Regions from separate parts of the Sphingobacterium lactis genome, predicted to be linked through region 1. Evidence: riboswitches for the same ligand, from Rfam matches in the RefSeq annotation. Region 1 holds a riboswitch; each other region holds the start of a gene.
What was found. Region 1 has a riboswitch for S-adenosylmethionine ahead of G6N79_RS09210 (5-oxoprolinase). Riboswitches for the same ligand answer to the same signal wherever they lie in the genome.
Positions count from the first base shown of each region.

Region 2: linked by a shared signal. The riboswitch ahead of G6N79_RS05280 (methylenetetrahydrofolate reductase) and the one ahead of G6N79_RS09210 (5-oxoprolinase) in region 1 are both predicted to bind S-adenosylmethionine.
Region 3: linked by a shared signal. The riboswitch ahead of metE (5-methyltetrahydropteroyltriglutamate--homocysteine S-methyltransferase) and the one ahead of G6N79_RS09210 (5-oxoprolinase) in region 1 are both predicted to bind S-adenosylmethionine.
Region 4: linked by a shared signal. The riboswitch ahead of G6N79_RS15580 (O-acetylhomoserine aminocarboxypropyltransferase/cysteine synthase family protein) and the one ahead of G6N79_RS09210 (5-oxoprolinase) in region 1 are both predicted to bind S-adenosylmethionine.

Region 1 is NZ_CP049246.1:2,104,989-2,107,192, reverse strand. Features, by position in the region: SAM-I-IV-variant riboswitch at 792-885, shown strand; gene G6N79_RS09210 (5-oxoprolinase) at 945-1,205, shown strand; gene G6N79_RS09205 (DUF2891 domain-containing protein) at 1,282-2,204, opposite strand, start outside.
Region 2 is NZ_CP049246.1:1,206,689-1,208,892, reverse strand. Features, by position in the region: gene G6N79_RS05285 (peptidase associated/transthyretin-like domain-containing protein) at 1-64, shown strand, start outside; gene G6N79_RS05280 (methylenetetrahydrofolate reductase) at 130-1,086, opposite strand; SAM riboswitch class I at 1,134-1,233, opposite strand; gene rimM (ribosome maturation factor RimM) at 1,342-1,869, opposite strand; gene G6N79_RS05270 (30S ribosomal protein S16) at 2,011-2,204, opposite strand, start outside.
Region 3 is NZ_CP049246.1:1,328,352-1,330,555, forward strand. Features, by position in the region: gene metE (5-methyltetrahydropteroyltriglutamate--homocysteine S-methyltransferase) at 1-916, opposite strand, end outside; SAM riboswitch class I at 988-1,086, opposite strand; gene G6N79_RS05765 (response regulator transcription factor) at 1,514-2,203, opposite strand.
Region 4 is NZ_CP049246.1:3,556,031-3,558,234, reverse strand. Features, by position in the region: gene G6N79_RS15580 (O-acetylhomoserine aminocarboxypropyltransferase/cysteine synthase family protein) at 1-1,117, opposite strand, end outside; SAM riboswitch class I at 1,354-1,466, opposite strand; gene G6N79_RS15575 (hypothetical protein) at 1,636-2,073, opposite strand; gene dapA (4-hydroxy-tetrahydrodipicolinate synthase) at 2,165-2,204, opposite strand, start outside.

The DNA.
Region 1 (2,204 bases):
AATAAAAAGATTGTTCCGGGGTTCGAGGATAAAGCAATGCTATGTTGCTTTATCCTCGAACCCCGGTTTTTTTGTGGAAGTTTTGAAGGTTTCCATGGTGGTTCGGTATCCAGCACAGTGCAAATATCAATAAATGCTATGCTGGCTTCCTACCTAACGAAATAAATCTTTCCAGGGTACTTCCCTGCCCCTCTTTATCCCTCGCTTTCAAAATCCCTGAGAATTCACAAAACCACTGACCAAAAGTACCAAATAAATGTTTATCACCTTTTTTTTCATTTCTACTAAAAATTCTATTAAAACACTTATTATCAATTTTTTACATAAAATTATAAGCCAAATAGCCCAAAAAATTGCTTGGACCTTGTTCGAGGTGAGAGCGTGGTGAGAGCGTACTGAGAACGAGGTGAGAGCGTGTCTATAGACACGGTCCCACCTCGTATGCAATACGGACGCACCACGGACGCACCTCAGACAAGGTCCACACCTATCCCAAGCGACAATAATTCGCTCATTAGGATTTGGAAATTGGCAAATGGGAACGAACAAACTGTGCGAACTGCATAAGGTGAGAGCGTGGTGTCGATATGACTTTACTAAGAAGACACCTGGATTCTAGAAGATTTTACAAAATGATGGAGGAAGGGTGAATGTGGACATCGCTGAACTGAATATACGCAATAAGTTTTTGCTATTCAAATCTTTAAACGTTTAAATTTCACCTGGATATGCAGGCTAATTTTTATTTTTTTTGAAATATTTTTGGAATTAAAAAATAATCCACTAAGTTTGTAGAGTATTCAGAATTGCACAGGCAATACCAACCGAGTGAAGACACCGCGGTGGTAAACCAATACGGGCGACAAGCCAAAAACAACGTACTATAATCAAGCAAATTATTATTCTGAATGCAATGATGGTTAAACTTTTTAAACATGTATTGTATGTCGAACACAAAACCCCTACAACAGCACCTTTTGGAGCAGTTTACGCACTACTCCACCAACGAACTCGTGGTATTGAACAATGATCTGGTCAAGTCCAACTGGGGCACCAGTAAAACGGCATTCCGAACCGCATTGATCAATGCGCTTTCCAGTCGCGGCATCGATCTTTCGGCCATTATCAGCACAGAAGATGGATTTACGCAGATCCATCAGGTGGCCGTAAAACTGCACGAAAACAAATTAATCCCCATATGCTAATGTAAAAATCCCTGCCGATGACATGATTCGACAGGGATTTTCATTTAAACTGTGGTGCGGATCTAAAAGCTAAGATTTAATTTCCGCCACTCCCCTTTTCCACGGCATATAGCGCAAATGTGCCGAGCCAATGCGTTCCCATATAATCGTCCTTGGCATGGAGGTTTCCAATGGAAAAGCGAAAATGCGTATTGGCGATATCCTTGAGGTGCGCAAGCGCAGGGTCTGTTCCGGCTATTCCGTAAAGACAAGCGGCACGGCTATAGTTCAATCCATCCAGATGCACCAATTTACCATCAGTGCGATCCTTTACAATGGCAGGTTCCAAAGCAAAATCCGCTTTATACAATGCTGGCATAAATGCCTTCAACCACTGCTGGTACGCATCTTTATCATAGACCATCCGCATCAGGTTTGCTTCTTCCAAACAAGGGGATAGAAAATCATATCCACTCGGTTCGTAAGCCAGGTCACAGCCCTTGTCCTTTTCGAAAAGCCGAATGGCATTTTCCTTGATGGTCGATGCAAAGGCGGTATCTCCCACTGCATTCGCATATTCTAGGGAAAGCATCAGGCTGAAAGCCGAGTTATCATGCTGTCCAGCACGGATGGGATAGACCAGTTTGGGTAAGTAGCTGGTATAGCGATCCACCAACAGCGTGACCAAGGGTTGCAAGGCAGATGCCCAACGGGACGCATCGGGGTCCTGCCATTGCTGCAGCTCCTCCTGTAATTTAAAGAGCCAAGCCCAACCGTAGGTACGCTCGAAGCTCAGGTTGTTCTCATCCTGGAAAAAGGCCATTTCCTGTGCCACGTTTTCCGGCGTAATGTGCCGATTGAGTACGTCGCGAATCCGACCAGCACTGTCCACTGCTGGATATTTCTGCATCAATTTGACAATGGACCAGTATCCGTGCACAGAGGAGTGCCAATCATAGCAGCCATAAAAAACAGGTCGCAGTGTTTTGGGTGTCTTCAGATCTGCAGCACTCCCCAACG
Region 2 (2,204 bases), 900 kb from region 1:
ATACTTCCAGTCGTATAAAAATCTAGTAGGCTATACGACATTGGGCTTTCGGTACAAATTCTAAACATACAAAATCCCTACTGACATCAGCAGGGCTTTGGTATTATACAGGTATTTCTTCAATTTCCGTTACACCAATTTTTCGACGATTTTCCGTGTCGGTCCAGGGTTACTCATGGTATAGAAATGCAATACCGGTGCACCAAATTCGATCAATTCCTTACACTGCTGTACCAACCACTCCTCACCTACTTGGCGAACATCTGCATTGGTTTTGCAGGATTCCACGGCATCACTCAAATCCTCTGGAATATCCAGATGGAAGATCCGTGGTAGGGTAATCAATTGCTTTTTGGTCGTCAATGGTTTTAATCCCGGGATAATAGGTACATGGATATCATTTTCACGGCATTTCGTTACGAATTCCTTGTATTTTTCCACGTTAAAGAACATCTGGGTTACGATAAATTCGGCTCCCATTTCCACTTTTTTCTTCAACCATTTGAAATCGGTATTGAAGTTCGGGGATTCGAAATGCTTTTCAGGGTAACCGGCCACACCGATACAGAAGTTGGTTTTCTCGGAGGTGACGATATCCTCATGCAGGTATTGTCCGCGGTTCATATCCACGACCTGCTGTAGCAAATCCGTTGCATACGCATGCCCGCCGACGGTAGGGATAAAATCGGCGTCGCCCTTGCGTGCATCGCCACGCAATACCAAGACATTGTCGATACCCAAGAAATTCAGGTCAATGAGTGCATTTTCCGTTTCTTCCTTGGTGAAGCCTCCGCAGATCAGGTGTGGCACCGCATCCACCTTGTATTTACTCATAATCGCCGCACAGATCGCTACCGTTCCTGGGCGCTTTCTATAGGAAACACGCTCCAACAGGCCGTTCGAGTGCTGCTTATACAGGTAATCCTCTCTATGGTACGTAACATCAATGAATGGGGGCTTGAATTCCATCAGTTCATCCATTGTCTGGAATATACTTTGGATACCTTGTCCCTTCGCTGGTGGCAACAATTCAAAAGAATACAGCGTCTTCCCTTTTGCGTTCTTGATGTGATCTACAATTTTCATAAGAATATATTAAGGCTTAGAGAAAACACAGCGGTGACCGGTTCTTCAGCTTATCTTTCCTCGTTAAGGGTAGAATGTAGCACCTTGACTGGTGTCAGGTTGCTAAGGCTTCAGCGGGTCTAGTCCCTCTGCCTTTCTCTATAAGCGACGGCTAATATCGCTAATAGACCTGTAATCTCAAAATGTTAACCGAAAAAAGTAGATCGATTTTAAGCACCCGTCGCCATGGGCATAAAAAAAGGAGGTCTAAACCTCCTAATCTTCTAAGTACATATCGATCAAGCCTTCTGGCAATCGTAACACGATTACCTGCTCTTCCGGGTCAATTCCTACTATAAAATCTTCGTTCAGGGGGAACATGGCGTCTTTGCCATCAATATCTACCGTAGCGATAAATTGTTGGGGCATTTCCTGCACATGGGTAATTTCACCCAACTCGCCCTCACTCTCCTCGATTGCCAGGAAGCCGACCAAATCTTTGTAGGTAAAGTCCTCGGGATCCCGCTCCGGCATTTTATCGTTCGGCAAATACATTTTCTTGCGGACAATAGCCTGCGCCTTATCGATGTGGTCGATATCTTCAAATGTTGCGTATGCCGTACTATTTTGCTGCAGCTTAATGGCATCCACAAAATAAGGAACCAATTTCTTGTTCACCTCCAGAAAAATTAAATCCAGGTCCAGGTCCATATAATCCTCGAATTCGAAGAATAACTGTACCTCGCCTTTCAGCCCACGGGTCTTACTGATATAACCAATATAAAAGCACTGATCTATTGTCATGTTGTGTATTTGATCTGTAAAAATAAGGATTTCTTTCGGGTTGGCGGGAAAATTTACGAACTGCAACAGCTATACCCCGATTTCATGCACAAAAAAAGCCGATTCTTTTGAATCGGCCTTTTCGAATACTGTATGAAAGAATTAACCTTCAGTTTCTTCAGTGTTTTCTGCAGTATCAGCAGCTTCTTCTGCTTCTTCAGCAGCTGTTTCTTCAGCAACTGGAGCGTTTTTAGCAGCGATAGCAGCAGCTCTGTCTTCTTTTTTCTTCGCCTCAGCAGCTAAAGCAGCTTTTTTAGCTTCACCTTTAGTCTCTGCTAAGCCTGATTTTTTACCTT
Region 3 (2,204 bases), 780 kb from region 1:
CATTTTTCCAAATGTTACGGCCTTCAACTACCCCTAAGGAAAGGGTTAGGTTGGCAGGAACTTTCGCCAATATGGTGTCGAGTTGGTTTTCACCACGGACAAGGTCCAAGTGAAGTGCATGCACAGGAAGATTCACAGCGATATCCTCATTGTCGCGCAATGCCTCGAAGTAAGTTGCAACGATTAATTTGATGCCTTTTGCTGCAGCAGCTAATTTTTCGAATACTTCAGGGTATAAAGCTTTCGTAGCATCATCGATATCCAATGCCAAGAAAGGCTCATCGATCTGCACATATTTTGCGCCAGCATCAGCAAGCTTGCCCAAGATCTCTTCGTAAACCGGTAATAGTTTGTCGATAAGATCGATACGGTTGAAGCCAGCTTCTTTTTCCTTACCCAACAAAAGGTAAGTGATCGGGCCGATCAAAACAGGTTTTGTCTCGATACCCAATTTTTTTGCTTCGTTGTATTCGTTCAAGAATTTCTCGGAAGTCAATTTGAATTCCTGATCCTTCACGAATTCAGGAACGATATAGTGGTAGTTCGTATCAAACCACTTGGTCATTTCCATCGCTGTCACATCGACACCGCCTTCTTGGAAACCACGAGCCATCGCAAAGTACAGATCCAAGTTGTACTGACGGTCGATTTTGTTCAATAGGGAATTGTAACGCGCAGGGATAGCGCCTACAGTTAATGATAAGTCAAGAACTTGGTCATAGAAAGAAAAATCGTTGGAAGGGATTAATTCGATGCCGTTCTCTTTTTGAGTGTTCCAATTGCTTTCACGGATTTTAAGTCCTGCTTGCAATAATTCTTCCGCGCTGATCTTTTTCGCCCAGTAAGCCTCATTAGCTTTTTTCAATTCACGGAAGGCGCCCACACGTGGGTAACCTAAATTGTTTGTTAATAGCATATAGTTCTACTAAATTAAATGTTCAATATGTCTTTTTTGCTAAGAGAAGGCTACTAAGGACTCATGTAACCAGCTTATCGTTCCTTTATCAGGTAGAATGTAGCACCTTGTCAAGTGACAGGTTGCTAAGGCTTCATTGGGTCTAGTCCCTCTGCCTTTCTCTATAAGCGGTGGCTAAGTTAGGGAGAAGATTTTATATATGCAAATTAGATTTGAGATGTGAGATATGAGATGTGAGATAGAAAGGGTCCTTTAGATTTGAGATGCTAGATTTGAGATATGTGATAGGAAGGTTGTAGATATGTTTTTTATGATTTTTTAAAGTTTTGCGAATTAAAATTTAAAAAAAATAAATGGGTAACGGAAATTTCCGTTACCCATATAAATATCTCAACTCTTATATCTCAGATCTGGCCACCACATATCACCCTCACTGTCACATATCTCATATCTCAAATCTCTCATCTATCTCTCGTATCGGGCCACCACATATCACCCTCACTGTCTCAAATCTCACATCTCAAATCTAACATCTAACTCTCATATCTCACATCTCAAATCTCATATCTGGCCACCACATTACATGTGGTGGCCAAACTAGCTGACCAACAACTTATATCCCTTGCCATGTACATTGACGATTTCCACGTTGGGATCTTCCTTCAGGTATTTTCTCAATTTGCTGAGGAATACGTCCATACTGCGGCCGGTGAAGTAGTTGTCGTCGTGCCAGATTTTGATCAGGGCTTCCTCACGTGTCAGGACATCGTTTTTCTTGAGGCATAGCAGGCGCAACAGCTCGGCTTCCTTCGTGGAGAGCTTTTGCTGCTGTCCTTTGTAGGAAATGATCTGGCTGGTGTAGTCAAAGAAGTAGTCGCCGATTTCAAATTTGTCGGACACTTCTTCCTCCTTGTCCTTGGCCGCTCTTTTCAGGAGTGCGTTAATGCGGAGCAGGAGTTCTTCCACGCGGAAAGGCTTGGTGATGTAATCATCGCCACCCAGCTCGAAAGCCTGCGTTTTATCTTCCATCATGCCCTTTGCGGTAGCATAGATGATGGGGATGGTCTGATTGATCTTCCGGATGTCCTTACCCAGGGAGAAACCATCCTTTTTGGGCATCATGATATCCAGGATGCACAAATCGAATTCATCCTTGCGGAATGCATCCATTGCTTCTTGACCATCGACACAAAGTACGACGTCAAATTTCCCTTTCAGCTCCAGGTAATCCTTTAACAATTCGCCTAGGTTCGGGTCGTCTTCCGCTAATAATATCTTTTGATTCATA
Region 4 (2,204 bases), 1.5 Mb from region 1:
AAATCAATTCCAAGGAATCGATAAACTCATTGGCTTTTTCAACACCGCCTTTCACGGTGAAGGAAAGCACTGCGCCGTAACCATTCTTCAGGTATTTCTGTGCATTCTGATGGTATGGGTGGCTTTTCAATCCAGGATAGCTCACTTGTTCCACTTGTGGATGTGCTTCCAACCATTGGGCAATCTCCAGCGTGTTGTCGACATGGCGCTGAACACGAAGGGAAAGGGTTTCCAATCCCTGAACCAACAGGAAGGAGTTAAAAGGCGATAGGGCAGGGCCAAAATCGCGAAGCCCTTCAACCCGCGCACGGATAGCGAATTGGATATTGCCGAAAGGACCATTCTCGCCGAATACATCCGAGAATACCAAGCCATGGTACCCTTCGGAAGGTTCTGAGAACTGTTTGAATTTACCGTTGCCCCAGTTGTAGTTTCCACCGTCGATGATCACACCACCGATGCTGGTACCATGACCACCGATCCATTTCGTTGCCGACTCCACGACAACATTGGCTCCATGCTCCAATGGTTTGAAGAGGTAACCGCCCGCGCCGAAGGTATTGTCGACGATCAAAGGCAGGTCATGTTTCTTTGCAACGGAAGCAATCCGGTCAAAATCTGGAATGTTGTAGCTCGGATTACCGATCGTTTCTACATAGATTGCTTTGGTCTTGTCATCGATCAACGCTTCGATCTTATCCGCATCCGTATCTTCTGCAAATCGCGCTTCAATGCCAAGGCGCTTAAAGGATACCTTGAATTGATTGTAGGTACCACCGTACAGATTGGCTCCGGAAACGAAGTTGTCACCCGCCTCCAAAATGTTGGTCAAGGCAATGAATTGTGCAGCCTGACCGGAAGCGACTGCGACAGCAGCAACACCACCTTCAAGGGCAGCAATGCGTTTCTCAAAAACGTCTGTCGTGGGATTCATGATCCGGGTATAGATATTTCCGAATTGCTTCAGTGCAAACAGGTTTGCGCCGTGTTCCGCATTCTCGAAAACGTAAGATGATGTCTGGTATATTGGCAATGCGCGTGAACCGGTAGTTGGATCAACTTCCTGGCCTGCGTGCACTTGTAAAGTTTCGAATTTTAGGTTTTTATTATCTGCCATGTTATGCTATTATTAGTCTTGTTAAAAAATTGATGGATGAACGGTATTGTGGGATGGTGGTCGTCATGGAAAAAGCAGTGTAAGATATGCACATTGCATACCATAGCCTACTCGACGACTAGCGCATTCGCGCCATACCGCCACAACAAGCCGTATGAAAAGAGGGTGTCCCCGTCGGTTTTCCAACGGTATACGAAAATTCTAGAGTAGTCAATTTTGAAATCATAGTCTATTTTCATTTATATGCTCCTAAGCCTTATTGCCTCGGACAGGATTTGGCACCTTTTCAATCCTATTGAAGGTTGCCAGTGGGTCATTGAGCCAGTCTCTCGCCACTTCTTTATAAATCAAGACCATTCTTTTGGAAGGGTTTGATTAGATGTACTACTATTGAAGTACCCCGCAAATATAGGATACCAAATTTAATTTTGCAATTTTTTTCAAAAGAAAAGCGCTTCAATGTCCATTTCCAGCTCAGAAACAAGGCATTGAAGCGCTAGTTATGTAAATTATTATTTTTAGAATGAGGAGTTTTTCGAATCCCGCATCTGAATGATCTGATCGACCACATATCGGGTATTTCCACGCCACGGCAACACACCATTGTATTCTTTATAGTGCAGATCAAATACCTTTCCGCTATTTAAGGACAAAATTTGGTAGATGGAGTCGTTTTCAATGGAGAATTCAAACTCGTTGTTGGAAATGCCACCGCCGGCAGCTTGCGAACGGATACCTTCCTGGATTAGCTTACCTTCGTAGGTTTTGAAGAGTTTCCCCTTTTTTACGCTGTAATTCAAAACGCCAGACTTGACGCCGTCACCGAAAACAAAATAATATTTCCAGTAGAATGCACCTGCAAGGATCAAGAATAGCACAAGTAAGAACCATCCAAAAAACTTCTTCGCACCTGAGGCGAATTTATTCGGTTGCTGCGGTTGGTTAGATTTTTCCATTTTTATAATTTCATTTATGTGTTATCTGCAAAAAGAATACCTAAAATTATAAAAAAAGGTTGACCCTTAGTTAGGTCAACCTGTGATATTTTTAGCCTAGTAGCTGAATTTCGGCATTGATGGCATCCTGC